DNA from 2 places in the Thalassotalea fonticola genome. Region 1 is predicted to be linked to the other one. Evidence: riboswitches for the same ligand, from Rfam matches in the RefSeq annotation. Region 1 holds a riboswitch; the other holds the start of a gene.

The links. A riboswitch is a leader RNA that binds a small molecule or an ion and turns the genes downstream of it on or off. The one in region 1 is predicted to bind lysine.
Region 2: it holds a riboswitch for lysine, as region 1 does, so the genes downstream of both, lysC (lysine-sensitive aspartokinase 3) here and dapA (4-hydroxy-tetrahydrodipicolinate synthase) in region 1, are expected to answer to the same signal.

The regions. Positions count from the first base shown of each region.
Region 1 is NZ_CP136600.1:4,279,971-4,295,568, reverse strand. Features, by position in the region: gene RI844_RS17605 (succinylglutamate desuccinylase/aspartoacylase domain-containing protein) at 1-637, shown strand, start outside; gene RI844_RS17600 (DUF6326 family protein) at 968-1,381, shown strand; gene RI844_RS17595 (DUF4386 domain-containing protein) at 1,551-2,267, shown strand; gene RI844_RS17590 (helix-turn-helix domain-containing protein) at 2,523-3,626, shown strand; gene RI844_RS17585 (SMI1/KNR4 family protein) at 3,912-4,361, opposite strand; gene RI844_RS17580 (TrmH family RNA methyltransferase) at 4,441-4,989, opposite strand; gene dapA (4-hydroxy-tetrahydrodipicolinate synthase) at 5,241-6,155, opposite strand; lysine riboswitch at 6,259-6,471, opposite strand; gene RI844_RS17570 (methyltransferase) at 6,661-7,704, shown strand; gene arcA (two-component system response regulator ArcA) at 8,115-8,837, shown strand; gene RI844_RS17560 (hypothetical protein) at 8,891-9,223, opposite strand; gene folE2 (GTP cyclohydrolase FolE2) at 9,667-10,593, shown strand; gene gltB (glutamate synthase large subunit) at 11,211-15,598, shown strand, end outside.
Region 2 is NZ_CP136600.1:785,897-801,494, reverse strand. Features, by position in the region: gene RI844_RS03285 (sigma-54-dependent transcriptional regulator) at 1-734, opposite strand, end outside; gene RI844_RS03280 (sensor histidine kinase) at 724-1,887, opposite strand; gene RI844_RS03275 (hypothetical protein) at 1,877-2,626, opposite strand; gene RI844_RS03270 (BamA/TamA family outer membrane protein) at 2,626-4,209, opposite strand; gene RI844_RS03265 (hypothetical protein) at 4,622-5,035, shown strand; gene sbcB (exodeoxyribonuclease I) at 5,189-6,625, shown strand; gene RI844_RS03255 (DUF4382 domain-containing protein) at 6,788-7,759, shown strand; gene RI844_RS03250 (NAD(P)-dependent oxidoreductase) at 7,840-8,709, opposite strand; gene RI844_RS03245 (glutathione peroxidase) at 8,789-9,274, shown strand; gene RI844_RS03240 (DUF3302 domain-containing protein) at 9,449-9,775, shown strand; gene RI844_RS03235 (HlyD family secretion protein) at 9,777-10,925, shown strand; gene lysC (lysine-sensitive aspartokinase 3) at 11,062-12,414, opposite strand; lysine riboswitch at 12,513-12,684, opposite strand; gene elyC (envelope biogenesis factor ElyC) at 12,892-13,647, shown strand; gene RI844_RS03220 (YceI family protein) at 13,709-14,269, opposite strand; gene RI844_RS03215 (cytochrome b) at 14,300-14,842, opposite strand; gene RI844_RS03210 (carboxymuconolactone decarboxylase family protein) at 15,041-15,580, shown strand.

The sequences.
Region 1 (15,598 bases):
AGCATTTGATGCCGATATAGTCATCGATTTACATAATGGTCCTGTAGCAACCAGGCATATTTATGTGCCGGAATATGCCAAAGACTCGGCGAAATATTTTAATATCCCCCATGTTATATTCATACCAAATCAATTTAACGGCGCTCTGGACGAAGCCATGTTTTGTCATTGGTGGACACTAGCGGACAAGCTTTCTGAAAAATTCCCACAACACCAATGGCCTATTCCGGTTGAAGCATTTACCCTGGAAATGGGCAGCCAAGAAGTCATTAATTTTGACTCGGGCCAGTATGATGCAAAAGGTATTTTGGCCTATCTTAATTACAAGAACTGCCTAATTGACACTGACATACAGCCAGAAAATATAGATCGGTACGCAGTAATGCTCAAAGACTATAAAATTTTGTACACCCAAGAAGGTGGCATTGTTGAATATAATGTAAAACCTGGACAGCATGTAAAAAAAGGTGATGTACTCGCAAAAATGCTAAACGTAGATGATTTAGATAATGACAATGCAGTGAGTTATATTTACGCGCCTGAAGATTTAATCACCATACTACACTTCCCTTCTGCGTCAGTATTATGCGGTACGCAATTATATAAATGTTTTATTAATTATTTTCCATTGCCCTAAATTTTATAATGGAATGGATGTATTTTGTCAGCTGATGCGACAAAGCAGTTGTTAATACTTACCAATAATTTGACTGCCAATGTGAAAAATAAACAGCATCTGATTTTTTCTATTTTATAAATGGCTTTCGTATTGAAGAAACGAATCGGCATTTAATAAGTCGTTTAAAAAATCAACAGACTTACCCCCTAAACCTTTAGCAAGCAGCAAAAGGTGCAAATTTTTGAAAAATAATTGAAAAATACGTTCGAATAGGCCCATTTAAACGACAACACGGCTAAATTGAGGCACTTTTCATATCAAAACCTATTACTTAAAAAGAGGAATGATATGAAAATTTTTGAATGGGATGGCAATCGTAAAAACCTATTACCTTATCTTTGGATTTTCCTAACGGTGAATTATATCTTTTGCGATGTGATGACTTTACATCTTGCAAGTTATTTAGAGGCTTTTTTATCTGGTGATGTAGGTGGTATGAAGATCACTGAAGAATTTTTATTAGTCTTTGCCGTGATAATGCAGGTCCCTATGATCATGATTGTTTTATCTAAGTTCTTAACTTTCACGCTAAACAAATATTTTAATATTGTTGCGGGCATCATCACCACTTCAGTCCAAGCTTTTACAGTAGCTATGGGGGGCGCGACACTTCACTATATGCTCTTTAGTTTTTTTGAGATTTGTACCGGCTTATTCATTATTTATTTAGCTGTAACTTGGAAACAAGAAACTGCGTCGTAGTTTGAAATCATAACGAGAAGTACCAAATCGTTTACTGCATAAGCGACAGTGTTGAACTTCAATTCTTACCTAGCCCTAGGTGCTAAATATGAATGACAACCAGCAGAAGGTGAAGATAAATAGAAAATTTAACTTTAACACTTAATTTAAAAACTAATAGAGATGTAAAATGAGTACAGAATCTGAACGAAACATTCAAAATTTATACGCCAGAATAGCAGGTTTTTCTTATATTGCTTTTACTGTCGCAGGCTTGGTTAATAACTTTTTATTGAATACTAAGTTGTCTGATATAGGCGCTATGCAAGCAAACAGCTTATTTGAAAACGAAATGCATTTTCGACTAGGAATCGCGGCAGAAATAATAATGTTTCTTGGTGTTATTATGGCTTCAGTGTCATTTTATGTTGTTCTAAAATCAGTAAATAAGCAACTAGCACAAACAGCCTTATGCCTTAGATTAGTCGAGATAATTATTGGCGGAATTGCTGTTGTTATCAGTATGGCAATACTGGCATTATCGAGTAAAGCATACCTCTTAGAAATGTTTGATTTGGAGCAATTACACACAATAGTTGTTGTAGCTTCAAGCTTTAGAGTGCCTGCGTATGAATATAGCTGGATTTCTATGGGAGTTGCGGGTGTAATTACATTTTATTTGTTTTTTAAAACTCGTTATATACCAAAAGCTTGGTCAGTATGGGGAATTATTACTTACTCGAGCTTGATTCTGTACCCTCTAGCTAAACTGCTTATACCTGACTTACCTCGCGAGGCAATGTTCGTGCTTTTTCCTGGTGCTCTTTTTGAACTGGGAGTGGGTATTTGGCTGTTAACTATGGGCATAAACTTTCCAAATGACAGTGACAATACGCCTAATAAATAAATCAACGACAACTAATAAAGCTAAATTTTGCTTACTGCGCTCACAAGCGTAGCTAAGCATTACTAGCCATTTACTGACCTTTACTGAGTGGTAAATGGGGGTGAACTTTTCTGTTGCGTATAAATCGGTTTATTTTACGATATATGGATTCAGGTGAATTTTAGTTTTATAATCCAAGGAGTCTTAAAAATCTTTATCTTTGGTAGTTTAATGGTCAACCTTTTTCCCACGGTTATATATTCCTGCATGATGGGAATGACAATATTTGCTTTAATAGAGGTGTTCAATAGGCCGAACGAACGACAAAACGTTTTCCTTAAAGGGCTGTTGTTGTTGTTGCTGATACATTTGGCGGGTGAGCTGTTTATATATTCAGGTGCATATGTTTATGCGCCAGCCTTAGCGGGCGCACAATTTCCGTTTAGAGTTTTGCTTGGTCCAGCCCTCTACTTTTATGCTCATGCAACTATGTCACCAGACAAAGCAATTGATAAACGGTTATGGGCATTAGCGTTTTCTGGGCCTATTCTTGTTTTACTGGCAATGCTTCCTTTTATATTTATGATCAGTCCCGCAGAAAAGCTGGCTTTAGCAGATCCTTCGACTAGAGATCCAGAACTTTGGCAAATAGCAGTGTTTACTTGTTTTTTCGCAACTTGTGTCTTTATTTCATTCACCGTTTTATTCTTAATAATGGCCTTAAAACTCCATATCTCCCACCGTCAACAACTCATGGAGCGCTTTTCTGAAATAGAGCAACGTTCATTAGGCTGGTTTAGAACTGTACTGGTAATCTGGGGAGCTGTTTGGTTGATGTATGCCGTCGAGTTCTTTTTAGGTGCACTGGGTTGGTTTTGGTTTGGTTCAGGGAAATTACTTCCAGTTTTAGAGGTTTTTGCACTGGCTATTTTTATACAGAAGGCATTAAGCCAAAAAGTGCTTAAGGAATCTGATAAAGGCTTGCCTCGTACTAATCAGACTAGAGCAGTTTTACTTAGCGATGAAAAAATGCAATTAATTGCATCAAAGCTAGAGCATGCAATGAAAGAAGATAAGTTGTTCTTGCAAGATAACTTATCGCTAAACAAGCTATCTGAGTCCATATCTGAAACTGAAAACCACATTTCAGAAACACTCTCTCAATTTTTACAAACCAAATTTTTCCAATTTGTGAATGGCTTTCGAGTCGAAGAAGCGAAGCAGGCTTTACAAGATAGAGACAAATTAATCACAAGTATTGCCTATGACGTTGGTTTCAATTCTAAATCAACATTCAATACAGCGTTTAAAAAAGTAGTTGGTTATAGTCCATCAGCATACAGAAATTTACTACTTGAAAATAAACAAAAAATACTTTGAAGAAGTAGGCCTGAATAGGATAAGACGACATTTGATTGATTCTAAAACAAGTTCCGGAAGTCGAGATTTTTATATTCACAATGCGCTTAATGAGGTCCCTCATCTCGCTCCACTAGTGGGAGATGAAGGGGTATTTTTTCTAAAATCGTATAGCTGCAACTAGCAATAAGCCACAGTTAGATTTAGTAAAGAGTTTTGATTGTTTTTGTATCGGTATTATTTTTTAAATTTGCAGTGAAGTAATTGTTTGAATCAATTATTCATTCCACAACCTTGTTAGCTGTCTCAAAGTTCATTGAACTCTTCCAACCATTTGGTGAAAGTATTGGATACCTTTTTAACAGTGCGAGCATCATGGTCATAAAACCATACGGGTATATCTGCTTGTTTAACTGCACAATCGGCAAGTTTAAAACAAAACATATTTCCCTTACAGTCAGATGCAAACAAAACATGCCCTTTTGGCATGCCACTCATTTCATATAACTTTGATAATGAAAACACATCATCAAGGCTTAAAAAGTCTTGGACTTCAGATATATCGACACCTAAATCACAGATTTTAGTTAACACATTTGGCGTGTGGACTAAGCCGTATTTAGAAATTAAATATTTATATGAGTCTGGTAAGAATGCATTAAATTTTGACTCAAGCTCGGCAATATCATGGTTATCTATTGGGAGCATCGAATGTTTGCTACCCCAGTTTTTTACAAACAGATCAATGCTATTCATTGAGAGATACTCCAATACAACTTATGTTCATTTAAATGATAGGTGTCTGAAAATATTTTAGCACTTTTTGACTATGAAATTAGGCTGATGGCTGTTTTCTAATTTGATTTGCACATTCAGCTAATACAATAGCGCCAGCGGTTGACACATTTAGTGAGTTACCCATACCAAACATAGGAATGTGTATTTGCTGATGACTTAATTGCAATACTGCTTCACTTACGCCTTTTCGTTCATTGCCTAATACTAATGCGCAGCGCGATGGGTAAGTTACATCACTATAATCAACAGACTGATGGCATAGTTCAACACTATAAACTGCATACCCCTTCTCCACTAATGTTTGTACACTTGCAGTGGTGCTATCACTATATTCAATACAAACCCACTTAGCTTCATTTCTGGAGGCTTTTTTAAACTTCTTATCTGAGATAGTTAGCTCGCCACAAATAATAATTTTTTCGATAGCAAAAGCATCAGCCAAGCGTATCAAAGAGCCAACATTGTAGCTGTTAGTTACATTATCTAATACCAGTATCAACGGTGTTTTTGGCTTATTTAAGTATTCATTTCGTGCTGGTTTGGTTTTTCTAATGTCTTCTTTGCTAAGCTGTATTTTTGAATGCATGCTTTCTACTCTTGTTACGCACTAATACCAATCGGATTAAATATTGCCGCTTGCGGTCTAATACCAAACGGATTAGTCTCTTGATTTTTTACCCTGCTTTATACTGCGTTTATGGCAAGTTGCAGATCAGCCGAGGATTGTGCGGTTTTATTTTGCCAAGATCAAATAAAATTAAAGGAGTTAACAGAAATAGTGTGTGAAGCACCGCTGGCTATCCGCCAACGGTCACACTTAATGCAGTTAGAATTTAATTACTTAACGATACGTAAATGAGTACGGCTTTGACATAACCATTCTGTAATAGCAGAATCAGCTGCTAGTATTGCTTTATCTGATTCGAGTTCAAGATGAGTTAAAGGTGCACGTAAAACAGGGGTGTTTAACACCGCTTGTTTATGCATTAACACTTTTACAGGAATAGGGTTAGCTACATCAAACAATGATGAGATAGCGCTATTCCAAACAGGAACCAGATCAGTACCTTCGCCGGCTAAAGATTTTTGTACATACAAATTAGTGGCTTCTGGCCATGCATTGGCACATACCGATACTAAGCCAACAGCACCAACAGCGGCTAAATAAGGGATAAGTGTATCTTCGCCAGAAAACATTTTCATGTTTGGCGCAGCGCCCGCAAAAGCAAGAAATTCGTTTATATCACCGCTGGCTTCTTTCATCGCCCATAAATTTTCATGTTCTGATAAATTTTTAACGGTTTGAGCTGGAATACTAATACCTGCACGAGAAGGCACGTTGTATAACATACAAGGCTGTTTTGCCGCATCAAGCAACGCTGAAAACCATTGAGTTTGACCAATAACACCTGGTTTGGCATAAATTGGTGCGGTTAATAAATAGCTGTGCACCGGCAATTCATTACACGCTTCAATCCAAGCTATTTGAGCAGGAAGATCAAAAGCGCCAACTGCGACCATTAAAGGCACCGTTGGTTTTAAATCACAAATGAATTTTACAATATTTAATTGCTCTTCTTGCTTAAGAGCTAAACCTTCGCCGGTACTGCCGCAAATTAAAATACCATTACCAGCTTGTTGCTGATCGTCCACAATTTTTGCCAAGCAGTTATAATCGACGCTACCGTTTTGGTCAAAGGGGGTAACAAGTGCAGTCCAAAGAGCAAAATCATTAAGTTGAAAAGTTGTCATGTTAAATCTCATTACTTCTTAATAATATGGAAATACCTATTATTAATTTAATCGTTAAGCGTTTTAGAGAAAGGAAGAGAGGAATTTACACAAGTAATGTGCAAATACCAGAAGCTCTCCACTTAAACCAAAATTATCTACTGTTGTAGTAAACATTTATGTGCCGTTAAGTGACAGCCGAAGGGATTCAACCCATTCGTCCGACATAAGTGTTACCTTTTTCACTTATGCCTCGGCGTTAATCCCCCTCATTATCTATTTTCGGGGTAAAGGCCCCTAAAGATAACTACCTGGTTAACGCTCCTCTTCTGATGTAACCCTATTTCTAGGGACATTCAATGCTGGCTATTTAATCATCTAGTTAAATTTATTTCAATGTTTTAACATCAAAAAGTGAATCATTTTAAGCATAAGGTATATTACTTACCGCTTTTATGAATATTTTCTTTACTATTCTCTGCTTAATTAAGAAAATAGCGCTTAAATATTTAATTGAGTTTACTTAATGTCATTATCAAACCCATCACAACTATTACTTAGAAACGAAGATTTACTGGAAAGTACAAATCCACTGGTTGTTGGCTGTCCTGATAATGAATTTTTTACCCACTTGCAAACAACCGTCCCGCAAGCAACGATTAGTAGCTACAACGTAAATTACGCAGAATACCAAAGCATCAGCTCAAAATATTCAAGCCAAATAAATAGTCAGTGTAGTGAACAGTACATAACAGAACAATTGCACGACTTGGTTATTATCTATTTTCCAAAATCAAAAAAAGAATATCAATTCTTATTGGCTATGCTGGCACCAACACTGGCTGAAAACGCTGTGATTTTAGTGGTCGGTGAAAATAAAGGTGGCGTTAAATCAGCTATAAAATTAAGTAGCGACTATTCTCTCAACGCTAATAAAATAGACTCTGCCAGACATTGCATTATATTTGAGATCATATTTAATAATCATGCTCCGGAGTTTAATTTAGAGGCTTGGTACGACAAATTCAGTTTAACTATTGATAATACTGAAATTCAGGTGGCATCGTTACCGGGAGTATTCAGTAGCGGCGAAGTTGATAATGGAACTCGTTTACTGTTGGAGAATTTGCCCAGTAACATTTCAGGAAAGGTTTTAGATTTTGGTTGTGGCGCCGGTATCATTGGCGGCTTTGTGAAAAAAACATTTCCAAATACTGAAGTAGAAATGCTTGATGTAAATGCCCTAGCTATTGCCAGCACCAATAAAACTCTGCAACTGAATAAATTATCTGCAAAGGTTTATCCATCAAACGGTTTATCTAACGTTAGTGGTAAATACAATGCGGTATTATCAAACCCACCATTCCATCAGGGTATTAAAACCAATTACCAGGCAACAGAGCAATTTTTAAAGAATATAAAAATGCACTTGTTAAAAAATGCCACTCTAACCATCGTTGCTAATAATTTTCTAAAATATGCACCAATTATTAAAGCTGAAATTAACCAGCCTGAAATATTAGCTAATAAAAAAGGCTTTGCCATTCATCATTGTAAAAATAGCCATTAACGTAAGAACTATTGATGAGAAGTTATAATTAACTCAAAACAAAGTTAATTAAAGGTTGATGGCAACAAGCCATTAACCAAAATTCAATCATATATTTGCGAAATTCATCTCTAACTAACCTAAAAAAACCTTCCTGTTTACAATTTGTTGCAAATCAAGTTTTACATCACACAATTTAAGTACATTTATTTATTATTAATTTTCAACAACTTAACTCAGTATTGCTGATTCTCATTTACATATTTTAACTTACATTTTTACAACAATTTCACCATTGTATCCTTGGCTACTTGCTCTATCATATGCAACATATATTTTTGAACAGAAAATTGATTGTCTAAAATAACATCACTTTCTGAACAACAAGTAGGCACTACTTACTTGTTAAAGTTTATTAAACAGAGGTAGATATGATCAACCAAGCTCAAGCTAAAATTTTAATTGTTGAAGATGAAGAAGTAACACGTTTAAACCTACAGAACTTATTTGATGCTGAAGGTTACACTACTTTAATTGCAGCCAATGGCGAAAGCATGTCACAGCAATTACAAGATAACGACATTGATCTAGTATTAATGGACATTAATCTACCGGGTAAAAACGGTTTATTACTAGCTCGTGAATTGGTTGAGAAAAATGATACTGGTTTAATCTTTATCACTGGTCGTGATAGCGATGTAGATAAAGTATTGGGGCTAGAAATTGGTGCCGATGACTATATCACGAAACCATTTAATCCACGTGAGTTAACCATTCGCGTACGTAACTTATTAAAGCGTATGTCACAACCTGAAAAGTCAACGCCAGTAGCCGATACAGCGATGATTCAATTTAATGAATGGCAATTAGATCCTAACTCTCGTCAAATGACTTCACCACAAGGTAATACTTTCCCAATTCCTCGTGGTGAGTACCGTGCATTACGTTTATTGATGGCTAATCGTGGTAAAATAGTAACTCGTCAAGATTTGATCCAAGAGATGACAGGCCGAGATTTACGTGAAAATGACCGTACTGTAGATGTAACAATACGTCGTTTACGTAAGCATTTTGAAACAGATGCAACAAGCCCTGAATTTATCAATACAATTCATGGTGAAGGTTACCGTTTTGTTGGTAATTTAAACGCTTAATTGTAGTTATTAATTAATAACTACAAATCGATGAAGTAAAATGGCTAGCCTGATCAGGCTAGCCATTTTTGTATGTGTTCAATACTAATTTTATTAAGTTGGTGTAATTCATCTAAATCTTTGGCTAATTGCGAAAAGTCGCGCTTAGAATATTCAATATTGCCAGCTTTAATAAAAACTTGCTTTAAACCGGTATTACCCGATGCTGATTTCAAAATATGACAACTTTCCTGCCATAAAGTATAGTTTTGGTCACTGATTGCATTATTTAATTGCTTTAAATATATTTCTGATTGTTCAATATATAAATCAATTGTTTGATTAAACACTTCATTTCCCAACGCATCCATGTATTGTTTAATTAACTCTTTATCAAGAAATTCCATTATTTCTTCTCCGGAAAATATTTAAGTGAAACTTTTTACGTTTATAATTTTGAAAAACATAGCATGAAAGATTTCGCTTTGCTGCAATAAAATACAATTAACACCTGCAGTTACCAACAAAGTACATTTTTGCAACCTAAAACTCACAAACACTTAAGGGATTTAACCTTTTAGTATAGTTAAATCCCTTCGATACCTGTAGATCCTCAATAATCAGGTCTAAAATTTAACTTCACTTTGAATGGCAACAGGTATAAACATTGCTTTTAGCGCATAATTCATTCAAAATAGCCGACCTTTTTACTAGGTCTTTAAAAAAGTATATAAGTTTTTCTTTTAAACTCTAAAAAAAGATAAAATAATTAGCCAAGTTCAGCTAAAATATGCGCCTTTAAATTAAGCAATTTGCACATTAACGAATACTTATAGGAATCACGAACAATATGCCTACATCAATGCCAGATATAGCCAACCAAACCGCGGCACAAACCGAAGGTACTCTAGATAGAGTAGGTATGGGTAATATTGAAATGCCAGTAATGGTTGCAGCTAAAGATGAAGCTGAGCGTGTTGTTTCTGCTCACATAGATGCTTTTGTTAATTTAAACGATCCAAAAGCGAAAGGCATTCACATGTCGCGCTTATATTTATTACTTGACGATTTAGCCAGCAACAACACTCTGACTTACCAAGCATTAACAGGCTTACTTAATGAGTTTATTAGTTCACATGAAGACTTAAGTGATACTGCATTTGTTAAATTTAGCTTTGACTATCCGATGCGCAGAGAAGCGTTAATTAGTGGTAAAAAAGGCTGGCGTGTATACCCGGTGACCATTATTGGTAAAATTGAACAAGGCAAACTAGACATTGAACTATGCATAGATATTGCCTATTCATCTACATGTCCATGTTCAGCTGCCCTTGCCCGCCAATTAATTCAACAAGCATTTGCAAGTAAGTTTGAACAGCAAGACAGTATTGCAAAAGAAGACATCCAGCAATGGTTAGGCACCACTGAAGGTATTGTAGCAACTCCGCATAGCCAACGTTCTATTGCTGAAATAAAAGTGAAACTTAATTCAATGGTAAGTTCCTTCCCTATTACCGATATAGTTGACACGGTAGAAGCGTCATTACAAACACCTGTACAAGCTGCAGTTAAGCGCGAAGACGAACAAGAATTTGCTCGCTTGAATGGTCAAAACTTAATGTTCTGTGAAGATGCTGCTCGTCGTGTTCAACATGCAATGAACTTAATTGAAGGTTATGATGACTTCTGGGTTAAAATTAACCACCTTGAATCTTTACATGCCCATGATGCTATTGCTATCACCACCAAAGGCATTGAAGACGGTTATAAAGCTTAATAGTTTAGCTAACCTTATATCTGACGGTTTTAACAGCCAGTAGTTTTTAACTACTGGCTTTTTTATGCCGTTCATTAGGAAATAACCTCAGGATAAATATTTCTGATGATAATCTCAAATCAGAGCAATCAACTTTTCTAATCATCGTTCTATGAGTTTTTCAATCTAGTGGGCTCTGCATGAATTTATTCACTCGTTATAGCGCAGTTAACTGCTTCGAAAATATATCGATATTAAAATGCAAACCACCTTACCTGAACACTAATTAACCAGAACAAACATTGCTTTATATAATCGAATTATATTTTTTATTTATTTTTTTGACACAAATGGAATAACAGTCAAAAGTTTCCAAGGTAAACTACAAATCTTTCATCCCCTTATTTTTACTGGTTTTTGTAAAAACATACCGAGCTCCATACTTTGAAAATGGCCCCATACGACCTATAAAACATAAAGAGTAATAACTCTAATTTATATTGACCTTTGCCTCACATCCTTATATCTTAGAAAGTTCCCCCGTTGGGATTTGTGATAATTATTCATTTTTTAGATATTAATATTCTCTTTATTGCATAAAAATATCGCCAACGAGAAAGTATTCAGGAGAACAATGCATGCAACTTTATGATCCCAATTTTCAAAAAGATAATTGTGGTTTTGGTTTAATCGCCCATCAAGAGGGTGAAACAAGTCATAAGCTTATTAAAACTGCAATTTCTGCGTTAGATCGTATGCAGCATCGCGGCGGTATCGCTGCAGATGGTAAAACCGGCGACGGTTGTGGTTTGTTAATGCAAAAACCAGACAGCTTTTTTAGAGCAATTGCTGATGAAAACGATTGGAGCTTAAGTGCAAAGTACGCTGTTGGTACCATTTTCTTAAACCCTGATCCTGTACAAGCTGAGCTTTCAAAACAAATTCTAACCGAAGAACTTGAGCAAGAAACACTTAGTATAGTTGGCTGGCGCGTTGTTCCTACAGATTTAAATATACTGGGCCCAATCGCGAAAGGTAATTTACCAGGCATCGAACAAGTATTTGTTAATGGCCCGTCTGGGTGGCAAAATCAAGATTTTGAACGCCGCTTATATATGGCAAGACGCCGTGCAGAAAAACGCATCGAAGACAGTCGATTTTACGTTGCCAGTTTATCTTGCTTAGTCACGATTTATAAAGGCTTGGTAATGCCGAAAGATTTGCCAAACTTCTATTTAGATCTGGCAGATATTCGTATGCAGTCGGCTATATGTGTATTCCACCAACGATTCTCAACCAATACGTCGCCACAATGGCATCTTGCCCAGCCATTCAGATACTTAGCACATAACGGTGAAATAAATACCATTAGTGGTAATCGCCAATGGAGCCGAGCACGTACTTACAAGTTTAAAACGCCGCTCATTCCTGATTTACAAGATGCTGCACCATTTGTAAACGAAAGTGGCTCAGACTCATCATCACTTGATAACATGCTTGAGCTATTTATGTCTGGCGGTATGGATTTATACCGTGGTATGCGTTTATTAATGCCACCGGCATGGCAAAATAATCCAGCAATGGATGATGACATTAAAGCATTCTACGAATTTAACTCTATGCATATGGAGCCATGGGATGGTCCAGCAGGCATTGTAATGACTAATGGTCGTCACGTAGCCTGTAACCTAGACCGAAATGGTCTGCGCCCTGCTCGTTACGTCAGAACTAGAAATGGCTTTATTACCCTTGCCTCTGAAGTTGGTATTTGGGATTACGGTGAAGATGAAGTTATAGAAAAAGGTCGTGTTGGCCCTGGTGAAATGCTTTCAGTCGATACCTACACAGGTAAGCTATTGAAATCTAGCGATATTGATAATGACTTAAAAGATCGTCACCCTTACCGTGATTGGCTAAATAATAACATTCGCCACTTAGTGCCGTTTGAAAAATTAGAAGCGGAACGAATCGGTAAAAGAGTATTTACTGACCAGCAAATGAATGAATTTCATAAGCTGTTTAATTACTCATACGAAGAAATTCAGCAAGTCATCAAAACCATGGCTGAAAATGGCCAGGAAGCAACAGGCTCTATGGGTGATGATACACCTATGGCAGTGTTATCGAGTAAGTCTCGTACTTTATACGATTATTTCCGCCAACAGTTTGCGCAAGTAACTAATCCGCCAATCGATCCATTACGTGAGCGTTTTGTAATGTCTCTAGGCACTTGTATTGGCCGTGAGCACAATGTATTCAACGAAACTACCGGCCATGCTGATAGGGTGTTGTTTGAAACACCAGTGTTAATGTATACCGGTATTAAACAGCTGCGTGAATTTGATCCTAAACATTATCACTCTGAAACAATTAACCTAAACTACCCAGCTAGCGAAGGTTTACAACAAGCGATTGAACGAATTTGTAATGAAGCTGAAAATTTAGTTCGTGAAAAAGACACTGTCATATTAATTTTATCCGATCGTGAAATTTCTAAACAGACATTACCAATTCCTGCAGCTATGGCTGTGGGTGCAGTGCAAAAACGTTTAGTTGATCAAAATCTACGCTGTGATTCAAATATAGTTGTTGAAACTGCGTCGGCTCGTGACCCACATCATTTTGCCGTATTATTTGGCTTAGGCGCTACCGCCGTTTACCCATTTATGGCTTACGAAACGATTGAAACAATGGTAGAGCAAGGCCAAATTGATATACCAGCAAGACAAGCGGTCGAAAATTATCGCAATGCCATCAATAAAGGTTTGTTAAAAATTCTATCTAAAATGGGGATTTCAACAATTTCCAGTTACCGCTGTGCGGGCTTGTTTGAAGCAATTGGTTTATCAGACGAGATCATGGATTTATGTTTCCCTGGCATTCAAAGTCGTATTCAAGGCAGTAAATTTAAAGATATCGAACAAGACAATATAAACTTATCTCGCCGAGCTTGGCTACCACATCAAAAAATCACCCATGGTGGTTTATTAAAATACGTTCACGGTGAAGAATATCACTGTTTTAACCCTGACGTAGTGTCTAGCTTGCAACGTTCGGTGCAAACTGGCAATTACGCAGATTACAAAGTGTATGCTGATGCGGTTAATTCAAGACCACCGGCAACATTAAGAGATTTAATCAGCTTTAAAGAAGATACTGACTCAATCAATATTGACGAGGTAGAAGCCGATACTGAAATGTTCAAACGCTTTGATAGTGCCGCGATGAGTATTGGTGCCTTAAGTCCGGAAGCTCATGAAGCTTTAGCCATTGCGATGAACCGTTTAGGCGGTTATTCAAACTCAGGTGAAGGTGGTGAAGACGCCAGTCGTTTTGGTACGGTACGTAACTCTCGTATTAAGCAAATTGCCTCTGGTCGTTTTGGCGTAACGCCACATTACTTAGTTAATGCCGATGTATTACAAATAAAAGTAGCGCAAGGTGCAAAACCAGGTGAAGGTGGTCAGCTTCCTGGCGATAAAGTAACACCACTAATTGCGAAACTACGTTTCTCGGTACCAGGTGTAACGCTTATTTCACCGCCACCACATCATGATATTTATTCGATTGAAGATTTAGCACAATTAATTTTCGACTTAAAACAAGTAAATCCTAAGTGTATCGTTTCAGTGAAATTAGTATCAGGCCCTGGCGTTGGTACTATTGCATCTGGCGTTGCCAAAGCTTATGCCGATTTCATTACAATCTCTGGCTATGACGGTGGTACAGGTGCAAGCCCACTTACCTCTGTTAAATATGCGGGTTGTCCTTGGGAGTTAGGTTTAGCTGAAGCACATCAATCTTTGGTTGCTAATGGCTTACGTCACAAAGTACGTTTACAAGTTGATGGCGGTTTAAAAACCGGTGTTGATATTGTTAAAGCCGCTATTTTAGGTGCTGAAAGCTTCGGTTTCGGTACTGCTCCTATGGTGGCTTTAGGTTGTAAATTCTTACGAATTTGTCACTTAAATAACTGTGCAACCGGTATTGCAACGCAAGACCAATTGTTGCGTGATGAATACTTCAAAGGGTTACCTGACCAGGTAATGAACTACTTCCGCTTCATTGCGCAAGAAGTTCGCGAAATATTAGCAAAACTTGGCGTTGTATCATTAACTGAATTAATTGGTCGTACCGATTTACTAGAATTACTTGAAGGCTTAACAGCTAAACAGCAAAATCTAGATTTGTCTGGCATAGTGGCTCCTGTTGTGGCGCCTGAGCATACAGCTCTTTATCAAACTGAAGCTAACCCTGCATTTGATAAAGCAGAATTAAACAATAGTATTCTGGCGCAAGTACAAGAAGCGATTTTAGACAAATCAGGTGGTGATTATTACTTTAGCAGTCAAAACACTGACCGTTCAGTTGGCGCATTAATTTCTGGTGAAATTGCTCGTCATCACGGTAATCAAGGCATGAGTTCTAATCCTATTCATCTGCATCTGACAGGTACCGTAGGACAATCATTTGCTTGTTGGAATGCTGGTGGTCTTAATATTACATTAACCGGTGATGCTAACGATTACGTTGGTAAAGGCATGGCTGGCGGTATCGTTACTATCATGCCGCCAAAAGGTGTTACTTATCAAACTCACCTAACACCAATTATGGGTAATACCTGTTTATATGGTGCTACTGGTGGTCACTTGTATGCTGCAGGTACTGCTGGCGAGCGATTCGCGGTACGTAACTCTGGCTGTAATGCTGTAGTTGAAGGTGCTGGTGATCATGCTTGTGAATATATGACAGGCGGCATCGTAACAATTATAGGTCAAGTTGGCCTTAACTTCGGTGCCGGCATGACCGGTGGTTTTGCTTACGTACTTGATGAAGCAGATGACTTAGATTCACGTTTAAATGGAGAATCTATTGAAATTTTAGAGCTTAATGAATTAGCTATTCATCAAGAGCATCTTCGTGGTCTTATTAACCATCATTTTGAAGAAACCGGTAGCCTTAGAGCAGAATTTATTCTCGAAAATTTCAGTGAATTTGCACCGAAATTCAAACTAATAAAGCCGAA
Region 2 (15,598 bases), 1.4 Mb from region 1:
AGTGGCATATCGGCAATCTCATCAAGGAATAAGGTACCTTTGTCTGCTGTTTCAAAAAAACCTTTTTTATGTTTATCGGCACCGGTAAATGCACCTTTAACATGGCCAAATAAGGCACTATCTATCAAGTCATTTGGAATTGCTGAACAATTCACCGTAACTAGCGCGTGATCCGATCGTTTGCTTTGTTGATGAACTTGTTTCGCAATCAACTCTTTGCCGGTGCCGCTTTCACCTGAAATTAACACTGCAACATCACTTTTCGCAACCTTGCTTATCTCCAGACGAAGTTTATCCATTAGCGGGTGTTCACCCAAAAGCTCACTTTGTTGAGCCCCTTCTAAATTTGAAACCCGTGTTTTTAGTTTTTGAAAGTCCAGACAATTTTTAATGGTGACTAATAATTTGTCGACATTAAAAGGCTTTTCAATGAAATCATAAGCCCCTAACTTTAACGTCTGTGCTGCTTCATTGAGCGAGGCATTACCCGAAATAAAAATAACCGGTGTTGCTATGTTTTCGCTCAGCATTTGTTTAAACAGCTCAATGCCACTGCTTTTGCCAAGCCTTATATCAATGATTGCCACATCGAAAAACTCGTCCAACAAACAAGAAAACGCTTTATCTGCCTGCAAACAGCTTGTGACCGTATAACCTTCCGGTTGAAGACAAGCTTTAATGCTACGACAAATATTTATTTCATCATCAACAACAAGTATTTTTTTATTCATCATAAAATGTCTTTTTAATTTTTAATTGATTTTGCTTTACCAGAGGCAAGATAATTTGAAAAGCTGCGCCCTTGTCTTCTAACAAACAGCTAATATCAGCACCTTGATCTAACAATATTTTTTTCACTATTGATAGGCCTAAGCCTTTGTTTTCTTTATGGTCTTGAGTAGAGTAATACATATTAAAAATAACCGCTTGTTTATCCTTTGTAATGCTCTTTCCTTCATTAAAAATGATCACACTAAGCGATTTTTTATCTAATAATGTCACTGAAATAACAACGTTTATCTGTTTTAGGTTTTTATTTACCTGCACCGCATTATTGATTAAATTAATCAGACTCTGATTAATCAATAACGGATCAATGGCGATGGCCATTGTCAATAACTCATCTTCAATCGTTAACGAAAGAACACAGCTAGGCCAGGCTTGCTGATATTGTCTGATAAAGTTATTAAAATACTCGTTAATTAAACACGATTGAATTACAGGCTCAGGTAATTTGGCAAATTGACTAAAATGATTAACCATCTGTTTGAGCTTATACACCTCTTCTTGTACTACGCTTTCGGTATCTTTAAGGCTATCCGCAAAGCTAGCCTTATCAACTTTTCCATGTATTCGTTGTAAATTACTTACCATCATTTCAATCGGCGTTAATGGGTTATTAATTTCGTGCGCTAATTTAGCCGCGACTTGCTGCCACTCATCGAAATACCTAAGCTCTTGCAGTTTTTTTGCCTTTTCAACATCACTGTCCATTAGCGTTTTATAAGAAAGCGCAACACGACGATTTAACAGTACTGCAGCGGTAAATGAAAGCAATAACACAATCACGAATAAAATCATGTAATAGGTTAAATACGTATCTCGTAATACCCCTTTGAGTAGTTCAGGCTGTTGATAAATTAATAATTCATCACTTACTTGCATAAATGTTGCTTTATAGTGAGCGGCCAATGCAGGTTCTAATTTTTTCAGATGCTTTAAATCATTCTGATAGCTCTGTAACACTTGTTCGGTTTCAGTTTTTACCACCAAAGCAATGGTATTTTCTAACACTTCATCCAATAATAAGTACGAGGCGATCAGGGGCAATACTGACAACATCAATATTGCCCCAATCAAATAAGCATTGATACGTTTAGTTTGCATGAAGGTCGCTCTTAAACAATATCGAGCCGCTGGCAACATCACTTTTCCATAATGCAGGGGTTTCTTTTAACTCCATGTATTGCTCCATAATTTGATCAAACAATTTTTGAAATCTTGGTCGAGCCGAGCCACCAATGCCGGTATCGGTAACATTGGCAGACGAGCTTGCCGATGGTGTTGATATTGGCCGCGGCGAACGGTTATGCTGACTGTCCTCTGACAATTCGCTAAAGCCCTGGCTACTGGCGATCCAGCGGCGTATTTTTTCAATACGCTGAGTATTCACCGGATTTACTAAAACTTGGGCGGTGATTTCATATGCTTGGTTTTTCGTTAAGCCAGTCAAGATTTCTGCACTTTCGAAGCGAATTTTATTTATAAAATCGATAATATCTGCTTTTTTTGAGAGTGTTCTTACATCACTATTAACATTATCGGATATCGTTTTAATGAGATAAATTTCATCCCATAAATCAAACGTAATTTGATAAGTAATACTTTTCACATAATGCACACCTTTCTTGTTCTTAACCGAGAAAATCACGGTGAAATTATTCGGCAAGCCACTGGTAAGTTCATTTTCAATAAGATTTTGTGGGTAATTTATATCGCTTATCGTTACCATTAATGAGTTATTCATTACCCTATGTTCTATTTCAACACCATAGGCCATATTGGAGAAAATAATCATCCCCAGCAAGGTAACTAAGCGGGTGAATGTATTCTGACAGCAAAGCATTAATCAAAGTCCTGCTGATTGTACCCCAGGGTAAAGCGATAAATCACACTCTGAGTTTGATATGTATATCCCGCTTGTAAGCCAGCAAAGTAATTTGCTTCATTATCTCTAAAATAATGCCTGCCAGTAGTGTCGTTTGTTATGGTTTTACTATTATCCTCATGGATGTATTCGCTAATTCTTGTTTGATAACTGCTGACATCCACGTCATCCTGATAAATAACCCCTAAGTTAACGCCGATGAACCAATGAGAGTAAACACCTGAGACTTTACTGATTATATTGTTACGCGAGAATCGTAAAGACACCTCTGCTAACGCGCTTTTATCGGCATTATCTTTATCAAAGACATCTTGTTGTTTTAACGATGTTTGCGCGCCTAAAGTAATAATATTATCCGCGCTCAAGCCCGTGTGTTTTTGGTAGGAAACCACTAATTCATCTGAATCTGACTCAGGAATGTCACGATTGAAAATTGCCTTAACGGAAAAGTCTTCACCTTGGCTTGGAAACAGCGCATCATTCTCAGTATTCCAACCATAACTAAAAGAATAACGGTCTGGTACATTAAAGTAGTCGGTTCCGTCCGAGGGGATTTCATAACCAATTAATTGAGACGTGGCAAGGGTAAAATAGGAATGGCGACCAAAACGATATCCTAAAGCAATGTCAAAAGCGGTTAAATTATTATTATCAGGATCGGCACCAACATCAGTTTCAACACTATAGTAATTAAGCGAGCTATCGAGATAATAATGCGCAGAGCCGAATAAGTGCGGATCAAAGTAACGCAAACCGATCACTTTAGTATCATGCTGTTGTGAATGACTATTACTATAACTTTCAGTACTTTGCTCAAAAGTATAATTATCAGAGGAGTAATACTCATTAGTGGTTAGCGTATTTACCCTACTGTCTACGTCTCTTTCAAAATCATTGTATGATAAGAAAAAAGACAATTCTTTACCTGTACCGAGAAAATTAAAATCAGTGACTTTACTGGTGACGTAAAATGAAGATAAATCGGCTTGCGTGTCACAGTCTTTATATTCCGAATCAATCTGCCGAGTATCTGTTATTCCGGTTGGTGATTCTTGATAATAATGCCTTTGGTAATCGGCTGAATAACCAATACAATCATAAACATAATCGTTTTCATTAAAATCACTAAATTGGAAACCGCTACTGACTTCATATTGAATATTATTTGCTTCTTGTACTGCAAAAACCACGATAACGTGATCTCGTTGTTCACCTTTTTCCAAATACACGTTTGTATCGGTTAATTGAAATAAAGTCCCTAATCTTAACTGGGCATCGGCGACTTCATTAGGGTCAAGCACATCTCCAATGGTTTGATAATATTTTTTAAGAATAAACTCACAATCGGTATCCTTGTTGCCACTACAAATAATGTCATCAATGATTAAGACTTTGGCTTTAACAATATCAGCTTGTGATGCAGGCTCTGCTGAAAAGTTAACTCTGGATTCGACAACTTGAGCGTGAGTTTGCTGAGCAATAAGCAATGTAGCACTCACTGAAAGTGCGATAGTATTCTTAGCTAAAAAACGTTTAAACATAAATATCCTGGTTCTTATAATGTAAATGACAAATGTTCTTTAGCAAATTAGGAGCCAGAATTATAAAAGCAAAACAAATAAATTAAAACCTTGTTTTATAAGGAAATAATTTACAATCATTAATTTCTACTAAGTTCTATCATAATATTTAGTGTTGCAAAAAAGCAACACCAGTTAATAAAAAGCATCCATTTAAAGTCTGCTGCAACTAGCTTGAATAACTATCGAATCATTGCCAATAATGATTGGCCAATTCATCAACGCGACATTAGCATATGACACTTAAGAAATATCGGGAAAAAGAATATTAAATTATTGAGTTCTTTACCATTCCAACCGGAATTAATTTTAACCGAAATTAATTCCTCCCTGTCAGAAACAAAAGTCCCCCTCCTTACCTTGACAAATTCAAATGTTTGACTTATCCTTAACTCAAACGTTTGAGGTTGCTATTACAAAACCAATTTCGGTGAATACCAGTCGGCAACATCAGGCATTAATCAGAGGCTTCGACATGAATGTTCTAACAAAAGATGAAAAATCAGACACATCCAGAATGCGGTTTGATATTGACCAACAAGTAATCTTTGCACGTATTAGAACACTAATGAAAATAACCATCACCTTGTTAATCGTTATCGGTTTTTTAAACACCACAATGAGCTCTTCGGATATATTTTTCACCCTGGCATCTATGTTATGGCTGTGGCAACAACCCCTGGAAAAAATGGAGCTATCGATATTTAATCGGGTGCTTAATCTAGTGAATCAGGGTAAAAAAAATAAGTGCTCTGATTTAATGGACAATCTTCAGTCTAAATCTTGATCTAGATACAGCCTTTATTCACTTACTTTAATTCTTGCTTAAGTTAATTTTATACCAGAGTTTCGATCAAACTTAATTCTTTGTTGCTTACCTTTGCATCTAAAGCGATAATTAAGCGTTGATTTTCGATAAAAAAAACAAATACGGACTCAGATGAATAATAACGAAACCGCAAGTATCTTCTGGCACGATTATGAAACTTGGGGTGTATCTCCAAAACTTGATAAACCTTCACAGTTTGCAGGCATTAGAACAGACCTTGATTTAAACATTATTGGCGAGCCTGAAATGTTTTACTGTCAGCCAGCCGTTGATTACTTACCAAATCCAGGCGCGGCATTAGTTACGGGGATTACCCCACAAAAAACTCAACGTGAAGGGCTAACTGAAGCTGAATTTGCGGCACGCATTCACAGTTTATTTTCAGTACCAAATACTTGTGTTGCGGGTTATAACTCAGTGCGCTTTGATGATGAAGTAAGTCGATATTTATTTTACCGTAACTTTTATGATCCTTACGAGCGTGAATATAAAAATGGTAATAGCCGTTGGGATATTATTGATATGGCGCGTTTGTGCTATGCATTAGCTCCTGAAGGTATTAATTGGCCAGTTAATGATGAAGGCCGCGTAAGCTTCAGGTTAGAGCTATTAACTGCTGAAAATGGTATTAGTCATGAAGCGGCTCATGATGCTATGAGTGATGTTTATGCAACAATTGCCTTAGCTAAATTAATCAAAGAAAAACAACCTAAACTATACAATTTTGTGTTTAACATTCGCAGCAAACAGGAAGTAACCAAACATATCAATTTATTTGAGATGACGCCATTTTTACACACCTCATCAAAAATTAGTCCCGAGCAACGTAATACCAGTTGGTATATGCCAATGGATGTCGATCCGACGAATAAAAATGCCATCAGCTGTATTGATTTATCAAAAGATATTTCGCCGATATTAGAACTTGATAGTGACACCATAAAAGAGCGTTTATATACTCGGCATGATGAACTAAAAGAATTAGGTCAATTACCAATTCCGGTTAAACAAGTGCACATTAACAAGTGCCCTATTGTAGCGCCGGCTAAAACACTAACACCAGAACGAGCAGCGCTAATTGGTATAGATCGTGAGCAATGCTTAAAAAATTGGAAAATTTTAAAAGAAAATGCAGAAGCGGTTAAAGATAAGTTAGCATTGGTATTTAGCAAAGATTACGGCGAGTCTAAAGATGATGCTGAGCATGCATTGTATAGCGGCGGTTTCTTTAGTTATGCAGATAAAGATAAAATGGATATGCTGAAAAAGTTACCACCTGAGCAACTTGCTACCTACCCATTTAATTTTAGCGATCCGAGATTAGATACTCTACTGTTTAGATACAGAGCGCGAAACTATCCAATGACCTTGTCAGTAGAAGAACAACAGAAATGGCAACAATACTGCCAAGACAAACTAACCAGTAATGCTAATGGCTTAACAATTGATGAATATATGATTGAAATTGAAAATTTTGCTCATCAGTATGAGGAAGACAAACAGAAAATGTCGGTGTTAAAAGCATTGTATGACTACGTGCAGGGTTAACAATTAACACCACATAAACTTATTAACAACATAGGCGCCTAATTTTTAGGCGTTATTACGATTTATAACAGTAACCCCACAAACCTTTATCAACTTATTTTTACAAACCATGTATCATTATGTCAGTTATGAATGTTCATTACATAAACAGGAATCATCATTTTGAATAAATTTAATAAATCAGCTTTAGCACTAATAATATCTTCTTCTTTCTTTCTAATCGCCTGTGATGATGACTCATCAAACAATGACCCTGTTGCTTTTAATTTAAGTGTGTCAGATGCTCCTGTTGATAATGCCTCTAAAGTTGTTGTGTGTTTCAGTGAAATAACACTAAAAAATGAAGGGGTAGAAACAGTTTTACCATTAAAACCAAATGATGTTGGTTTAGATGAATGCTTAGACCAAGATGAAATGCCAATTACAGAAAACCTTGCTATTAATCTTCTTGATGCACAAGGCTCTACTTCAATTGAAATATCCGAAACTATTGATATTGAACCAGGTGAATACCAAATGCGTGTTGCTGTACCTGATTATAGTGGTTCATATGTAATGACCGATGAAGATGGTGATGGTATAGATGAAAAAGTACTTATTGAAGTTCCGTCACAAGAACTGAAATTTAGTAAATTCACCGTTACTCAAGGTGGCGATGCGAACTTCACTCTTGAGTTTGATTTACGTAAAAGTATGAACATTCCAAATAAAGAAGGTGCTGCTTGGCACTTAAAACCCAATGGTGTTCGTTTAATTGATAACAACGAAGCCGGGCACATTGCAGGCACTGTAGCTGAATCTCTTTTATGTAAAGATGAAGGCGGAATTTTAACTCCTACATTTGTCTACTTATACACAGGGAGTGAATCAGATGCGGCTCTATTAGGTGATATGCATTATAACGAACAAGGTTTGTACATAGGTGAAGGCATAGAGCCTTTAGCATCGACGCAAGTAAAAACCGAGGTTCAATCTGACGGTAGTTATGAAATTGGTTTTGTGGCGGCAGGTGATCATACTTTAGCGTTAACCTGTTCAGATGATATACCAGATGCACCAAACGATATGGTTTTTACTAATTTACAGTTACTATCGGTAGAAAAAGGTAATAATGAGCTAAGTTTTACCAAGTAGAGTTATAAGTAATGACTTTTTAAAATCAAAGCCACTTTTATTAAGTGGCTTTGTTGTTTTAAAGGGTGAAATAAATAAGCTTATTTATCTTTAAGCAATGAAATTAAGCTAGATGTGTCATACCTACTACCACCCTGCTGTTGCACTTGCTCATAAAAACCATCAACCATTTTGGTCACAGGCAATTCAGCACCATACTTATCAGCTTCAGAAAACGCTATAGCTAAATCTTTACGCATCCAGTCAACAGCAAAACCAAAGTCATATTCGCCGGCGAACATGGTTTTATATCGGTTTTCCATCTGCCATGAACCAGCAGCACCTTTAGAAATGGTTTCGACCAATTTATCAGCATCAAGTCCGGCCCTTTCAGCAAAGTTAAATGCTTCACTTAACCCTTGTACAAGACCGGCAATACAAATTTGATTGGCCATTTTAGCAATTTGGCCTTTGCCCACAGGTCCCATCAGCTGACTAAACTTAGCGTAGGCATCCATTACTGACTGAACTTGGGAAAATATCGTTTCATCACCGCCACACATCACCGTAAGCTGGCCGTTTTCAGCACCTGCCTGGCCACCAGACACAGGCGCATCAATAAAGTAGTTACCTTGCTTTGTCGCGACATCATTTAGTTCACGGGCTAACTCAGCAGAAGCTGTAGTATGATCAACAAAGATTGCGCCCGTTTTAAGGCCAGCAAAAAGACCATCATCGCCATAAGACACTTGCCGAACGTCATCGTCATTACCAACACAAGCAAATACTATATCGGCACCTTCTACGGCTTCTTTAGGCGTTTTAGCAAACGAGTTTTCAAAATCGTGTGCCCACTGTATAGCTTTAGCCGTAGTGCGGTTATAAACCGTAACTTGGTAACCTGCTTTGGCCAAATGGCCAGCCATGGGATAGCCCATAACTCCTAACCCGATAAAGGCAACGTTTTTCATATTAATTCTCGATTAGTTACTTAATGATGTTAGTGTAATGTTATAGATCTAAAATAAAAAGACTTATACAGGCAAATTGATGACAAATTTATATGATTTTTCAGTGCTTAATAATGTTGGCGAGATCATTCCATTATTAAACTATCAAAATAAAGTACTACTCATAGTTAATACCGCCAGCGCTTGTGGCTTTACCCCACAATACGCCGGCATCGAAGAACTTTATAAAAAATACCAAGACCAGGGCTTTGAAGTTTTAGCCTTTCCTTGTAATCAATTTGGTAAGCAAGAACAAGGCGATGATAATGAGATAAAAGATTTTTGTGATTTAAACTTTAATATTAGTTTTGATTTATTCGCCAAAATAGAGGTAAATGGCGAAAACGCTGATCCACTATATAACTACCTCACAGATCAGGCTAAAGGTATATTGGGTAGCAAAACTATCAAATGGAATTTCACCAAGTTTTTAATAAATCGCGAAGGTAAAGTAATAAAGCGTTTTGGTAGCATTGATAAGCCTGAAAAAATAGAAAACCATGTAAAAGAGTTGCTTTCATATTGAACAGCACGATTAATATTCAAAAGTTAACCTTATATTGTTGTCTTCAATACAGTGTTATTTAACCCACTGATATACGCCACTGCTTGTAAATTTTGAGTAATACTTTTGGCTATTTCTACTCAGGCATACTAGGCTTAAATTAATAAAATTATTAGTTAATTTAGGAACTTACCTATGCTCGAGTACTTTGCACTATTTCTCGTCTTTTTTGTCATTATCTTTCTTTTCTATGGGATTATTGTTATTCATGATATTCCTTATGAAATAGCGGTACATCGCAATCACCCGCAAAAAGAAGCCATTCACGTAGCTGGTTGGATAAGCTTGTTTACATTAGGCGCAATTTGGCCATTTTTATGGATTTGGGCAAGCTTAAATAAAACCCAATTACATGTGAAAAATGTTGATTCTTCAGATGACATTGATAATTTAAGCAAACAACTTTCCTCATTAAAAGAAGAAGTTTCTAATCTAAAACAACAAATAAATAAGGAAGGCTAAAATGGACTTAATTATCATCTTAACCTATACCGCTATTTGTATTGCCATATTCAAAATATTTAAATTGCCGCTTAATAAATGGACAGTACCAACGGCTGTTCTAGGCGGGATAGCCATTCTCTCTGCGCTGTTATTAATAATGAATTACAACCATCCTTATGCTAAATATGCGAAAGAGATATTTGTCACCATTCCTATTGTTCCGCAAGTTACCGGAACCGTGGCTACGGTAGAAGTAGTACCTAATGTTGAAGTAAAAAAAGGCACGGTGTTATTCACCCTTGAAAATACTCAACAGACGATAGCTTTAAAGCAAGCTGAAGCAGCCCTGGCAGAATCGAAAAATGCGGTTTTACAAAAAGATGAATCACTTGTTGCCGCTATTTCACAAGTTAAAAAAGCACAAGCTGAAAGAGATAGAACTAAAGCTAGTTATGACAGGGTTAAAGATGGCCATGAAAAAGCAGGCGTGAATTCACCTTTTACACAACAAGAACTAGATAATAAACTTAATTTCTACTTATCTGCAGAAGCGACATTAACCACAGCTAAATCTGAAGAACGTCGTTTACGCTTGGTAACTGAATCCAAAATTCTTGGTGAAAATACACAAGTAGCACAGCTTCAAGCAGTTAGAGATAAAGCGCAATTAGATTATGATCGAACGTTTATAAAAGCACCCGTTGATGGTATGCCGACTCAAGTAGGCATTAGGCCCGGTACACGAGCGACATCTTTACCGCTAGCTCCGGTAATGAGTTTTATTCCAACAGAAAAGCGTAAGATAGCCGCATTGTTCTTTCAAAACTCTTTGCGCCGTTTAGAAGATGGCTTAGCCGCTGAAGTCATTCTCGATGCTGTGCCAGGTAAAGTGTTTACAGGTAAGTTCGTTTCAATATTACCGGCGATGGCAGAAGGTCAAATTCAAGCGTTTGGCACGCTAATACCGGCCAGTGTGATCAGTAAAGGTGGCTTTGTTATTGGCATCATTGAACTTGATGAAGATTTATCCGACTATAACCTGCCATTAGGCGTACAAGGACAAGCAGTAGTGATCAATCATAAACACGACATCCTACACGTGTCTATGGTACGTAAAATTTTACTTAGAATGATGGCCTGGCTTAAATATGTTTACCCAATCAAATAACCAAAGCAATTTATATTAAAAATAAAAAAGCCAATATCGATAGATATTGGCTTTTTAAATTCATGGACGACTTAACTTCTGCAATTAGGTTTTAAACTGAACTCTCATCGAAAATATCGTTTCTCGTTTCACGAACTTATACAAATAACTTATCATGCAGCGTCTCGACTACATTATTGCCGTCAGCTTCATTCACTAAGAAACATAAATTATTCGAACTTGCGCCATGACAAATCATGCGTATATTTATATCTTCGATATTATTGAAGATACTGCTGCCTAGACCACTCGATGCATCTAAACCATTACCCACAATAGCGATTAAACATAACTCATGCTCGACAGTAACTTCACAAAGTTGTTCTAACTCTTCAACAACAGCTTGATTAATCAATGCTTGTGTTGACCCTGTAGGGTTATCAAAGGTAAGTGCAACTGAGATTTCAGAGGTGGTAATTAAATCAACACTCAGTTCATGTTTCGCTAAAATGCCAAACACCTGTGCCAAGAAACCACTTGCATGTAACATCGCCGGGCTTTTTACTGTTACCAGTGTTTGTTCACGGCGAAGTGCAATTGAACGATATGTCGGTTTAGATGCTACTTCTTGCATAATTTGCGTGCCTCCCGCTTCAGGCTCCCGACTTGACCCAACAAAAACCGGGATGGAGCTGCGCATTGCAGGAATAAGGGTTGCAGGGTGTAATATTTTAGCGCCGAAAGTTGCCATTTCTGCCGCTTCGCCAAAACTAATTTCAGGAATAGCTCGAGCTGAACTGGCAATACGAGGATCGGTAGTAAATATGCCGACCACATCCGTCCATATAGACAAGCCTGTTGCGCCAATAGCTTCTGCAATTAATGCGGCTGAATAGTCTGAACCACCACGGCCTAAAGTCGTTGTATTTCCTAAACCATCTTTGCCAATAAAGCCTTGAGTGACAATCACTTGCTTTGTAAGTAAAGGTGTTAAACTCTGTGCACAGTTAGTTGCTAGTGCTTCAATATCAACCACGGCTTTGCCGTACAAACTATTGGTTTGCATCACATCGCGAACATCAAAGGCAACACCTGCAACATTAATACTGCGTAATACCTCGGCAAATACGATAGAGCTCATACGCTCACCACAAGCCAAAATAGCATCACCAGTTTTCGCTGTTTGCAGTGTGTCTTGCTGTTTAGCTAATTCAGTTAGAGATTTAAGTACTTCATCTATTTGATTATTTAAATTAGCTTCAGCTGATAAATGCTGGGTAATGTTATATTGAATTACGCGGATATCTTCAATAATCGTGCTTCGCTCTTCGCTGGTTAACACCTTTTGCGATAACGTTACCAAATGATTGGTAACGCCGGCACTTGCAGACACGACCACAACGCGGGTTTCGGGTTGAGATTTTATAATTTGGGCACAGCGAAGCATAGCCTCGTGATCAGCAACACTTGTTCCACCGAACTTGGCAACGTTTAACGCGATATTTGACATTGGATATTCTCCCTAACTTGTAATGGCTAATTTAACATTACAAAAAAATATAAGGAAGAGCATGACTGATAAGAAAAAGATTTGAAATCTTGAATTTTTCAGCCAGAAGCCCTCCACCACTTTGGTGACAGTCACAAGGATTCAACCTATATGACCGAATGTTATTTACCACTAAAATAAGCATTCTCGGCATTAGTCCCCCTCAATAATCGTCGTTGGAATGTGGTTCCTAAGATTATTTACCTGGCTAATGCAACCTCTTCTGGTGTTGTTTAAAGTTAGGTTTTGAGCAATAACTCTAAATCAACGGCGCTATTAAACAGTAATTAAACAACAAAATCAACTGCGATATTTATAAAACGTCTATTTATTTAATGTTAAATTACTTTTTACAAAAAAATCGGTAAAACTAACACTTTATTGGAATTGATTGAGTTGATTAGATATAGTGCGAGTATATTTCAAAGGGATGCTGTTGTGGATTTATTTACCTTAAAAAAGCTTATTGGCGAACTACTTATGCCGCTACCAATAATAATTGTTACCTTGTTTATTGGTTTGTTTTTATTGAAACACCGACCGGTGCTAGCCAAAGGTTTGCTCAGTATAGCAACACTTGCCTTACTATTGCTTTCTGCTATGCCGGTTGCAAATCGGTTGATTGTAAATTTAGAACAACAATTCCCAGTTTACAGTCCTATAGCGGAGAAGCTCGATTATATCGTTATATTAGGCTGTAGTCATACAAGTGATGCAAGTCTTGCCGCAACACAAGAATTAAATATTTGCTCTTTACAACGTCTAACAGAAGGCTTACGAATTGCAAATTTACACCCTGAAGCTATTATTATCACCTCAGGTGCAGCTATTTATGATGTTAGCTCAAACGCGGAAAAAGTTAAACAAGCCGCAATAGAGCTAGGGTTTGATAGCAATAATATCATCACCGAAACTCGTCCTAAAGATACTGAAGATGAAGCGCTTTACATTTCGCCTTTATTAATTGATAAAAACTTTGCATTAATCACTAATGCCAACCATATGCCCCGCTCTATGGCTTACTTTGAAAATCAAGGTGTGAAGCCAATTGCCGCACCTACTGGATTTTTTGTAAAAGATTTTAGTGGCAATAAACGTTGGCAAACCTACTTTCCTGACCCGAACCAATTAAATAAAAGTACGACAAGTTGGTATGAAACTTTAGGGTTAATTTGGCAGTGGCTTAAAGGCTAAAAGTAGGGTCAGAGTCAAGTTTTTCTATTAGTGAATAACTTGACTCTGACCCTCATTAATTTTACTGGCGTACGCCTTCAATGTGTAAGTCAAATAAGATCTCACCAAAATCTGACTTATAACCAAAATCACTCATTTTGATCGACGTTGTGCCACTAAACCCTAAACGGTAACCACCCCATGGGTCGTCCCCTTCACCAATTTTTACTGTATCGATAACAAGCTCTTTGGTTATACCCTGTAGAGTAAAGTTACCGGTAATTGCCAACTTGCCATTACCCTTATCTGCAACTTTCGTACTTTCAAACGTGGCAGTAGAAAATTTACTTACATCTAAAAAATCACCCGATTTTAAATGTTTATCACGCTCTGCATGGTTAGAATCAACTGATGCGGTATCAATTTTAATGGTTACTTTTGACGCAGCAATATTGCTTTCATCATAGCTAAATGTGCCTTCAAACTTGTTAAAACGGCCCGTTAACCAGCTATATCCTAAATGCTTTACTTTAAAGTTAACAGAAGCATGCGCTCCTTGATAATCAACAACATAATCTGCAGCTTTTGCTGGCATAACAGCAACTAAACCGAGTAATGCTGTAGATATTAATAATTTGTTCATTCGTGTTCCTATTCTGTGTTTCAAGTTAATTTATTTTGAGGTCATTCTTTTTAAGGTGTCATCTTTATCGATAACATGGTGTTTAATTGCAGCACCGGCATGAACAACTACCAAGGCTATTAAGCTATAGGCTAAATATTTATGTATTAATCCAGAGATATCTTCTTGATTATTAAACAGTTCGCCTAAACTAGGTATTGAGAACCAATTAAATACATCTATTGCTCTTTCATCAGCTGTAGAAATTAAGTAGCCGCTGATCATTAATACTATCAACATCAAGTAGAGTAATTTATGAGTCAATGATGAAGCTTTTTTTACTAGCTTTGAATGATTCGCAATAGCTAAAACTTTTGGTTGTTTTACTTTGTAAACCATTCTTATCGCTGTAGCAAATAGCAATATAATACCAATACTTTTATGCCAATGCGGCGCAGTTTTATACCAACTGCTGTAATAAGTAAGTTCAACCATCCAAAATCCTAAAGCAAATAACCCTATAATGGTTAGTGCACTTAACCAATGTAAAAGTTTGCTGATTGAACCGTATGAATTAATTGTTTGTTTAGTCATTTATATTTACATCTCAATTTTCAATTATCGCTATTGTACGTTCCATTTAATTAAATAAAAGCGGAAAAAATTTCAGTAACCATTCTATTTTTTAGAATGGTTACTAGCTCTGTGGAATATTGCTTATTTAATGTTCGTTAACATTAATAAGGTTTATCTATTAAACTTAAATTATCACTTAGTTTATTGGAGATTATTATGCTCAAGTTTACTCTTTATAGCCTTGATACTGCACCAACTGATGCTAAGCCTCTACTTGAAAATTCAATTAAATCATTTGGTATGCTGCCAAACTTACATGCAGTAATGGCCGAATGTCCGCAATTACTTAACAGCTATCAGCAAGCCCATAATTTGTTTCAAAGTACTTCCTTTAACAATGAAGAGTTAACTGTTGTTTGGCAAACCATAAATATTGAGCATAATTGTCATTATTGTATTCCGGCCCATACTGCGATTGCTCATATGATGGAAGTTGATAAAGCGATAATAGCCTCGTTGCTTAATAGCACGCCATTAGATAATAACAAACTTGAGACTTTGCGAATTACGACATTAGCTATGGTTAGAAATCGTGGCGAGTTATCTACAATTGAATTAGAGAACTTTTTCGACGCTGGTTATGGTAAACAGCAACTGTTAGAGATAGTTTTGGGGATCTCACAAAAAATAATGAGTAATTACACCAACCACTTGGCTAACACGCCAGTTGACGAGCCTTTTAAAGCTTTTATGTAAACAATTTTATTTATTGCT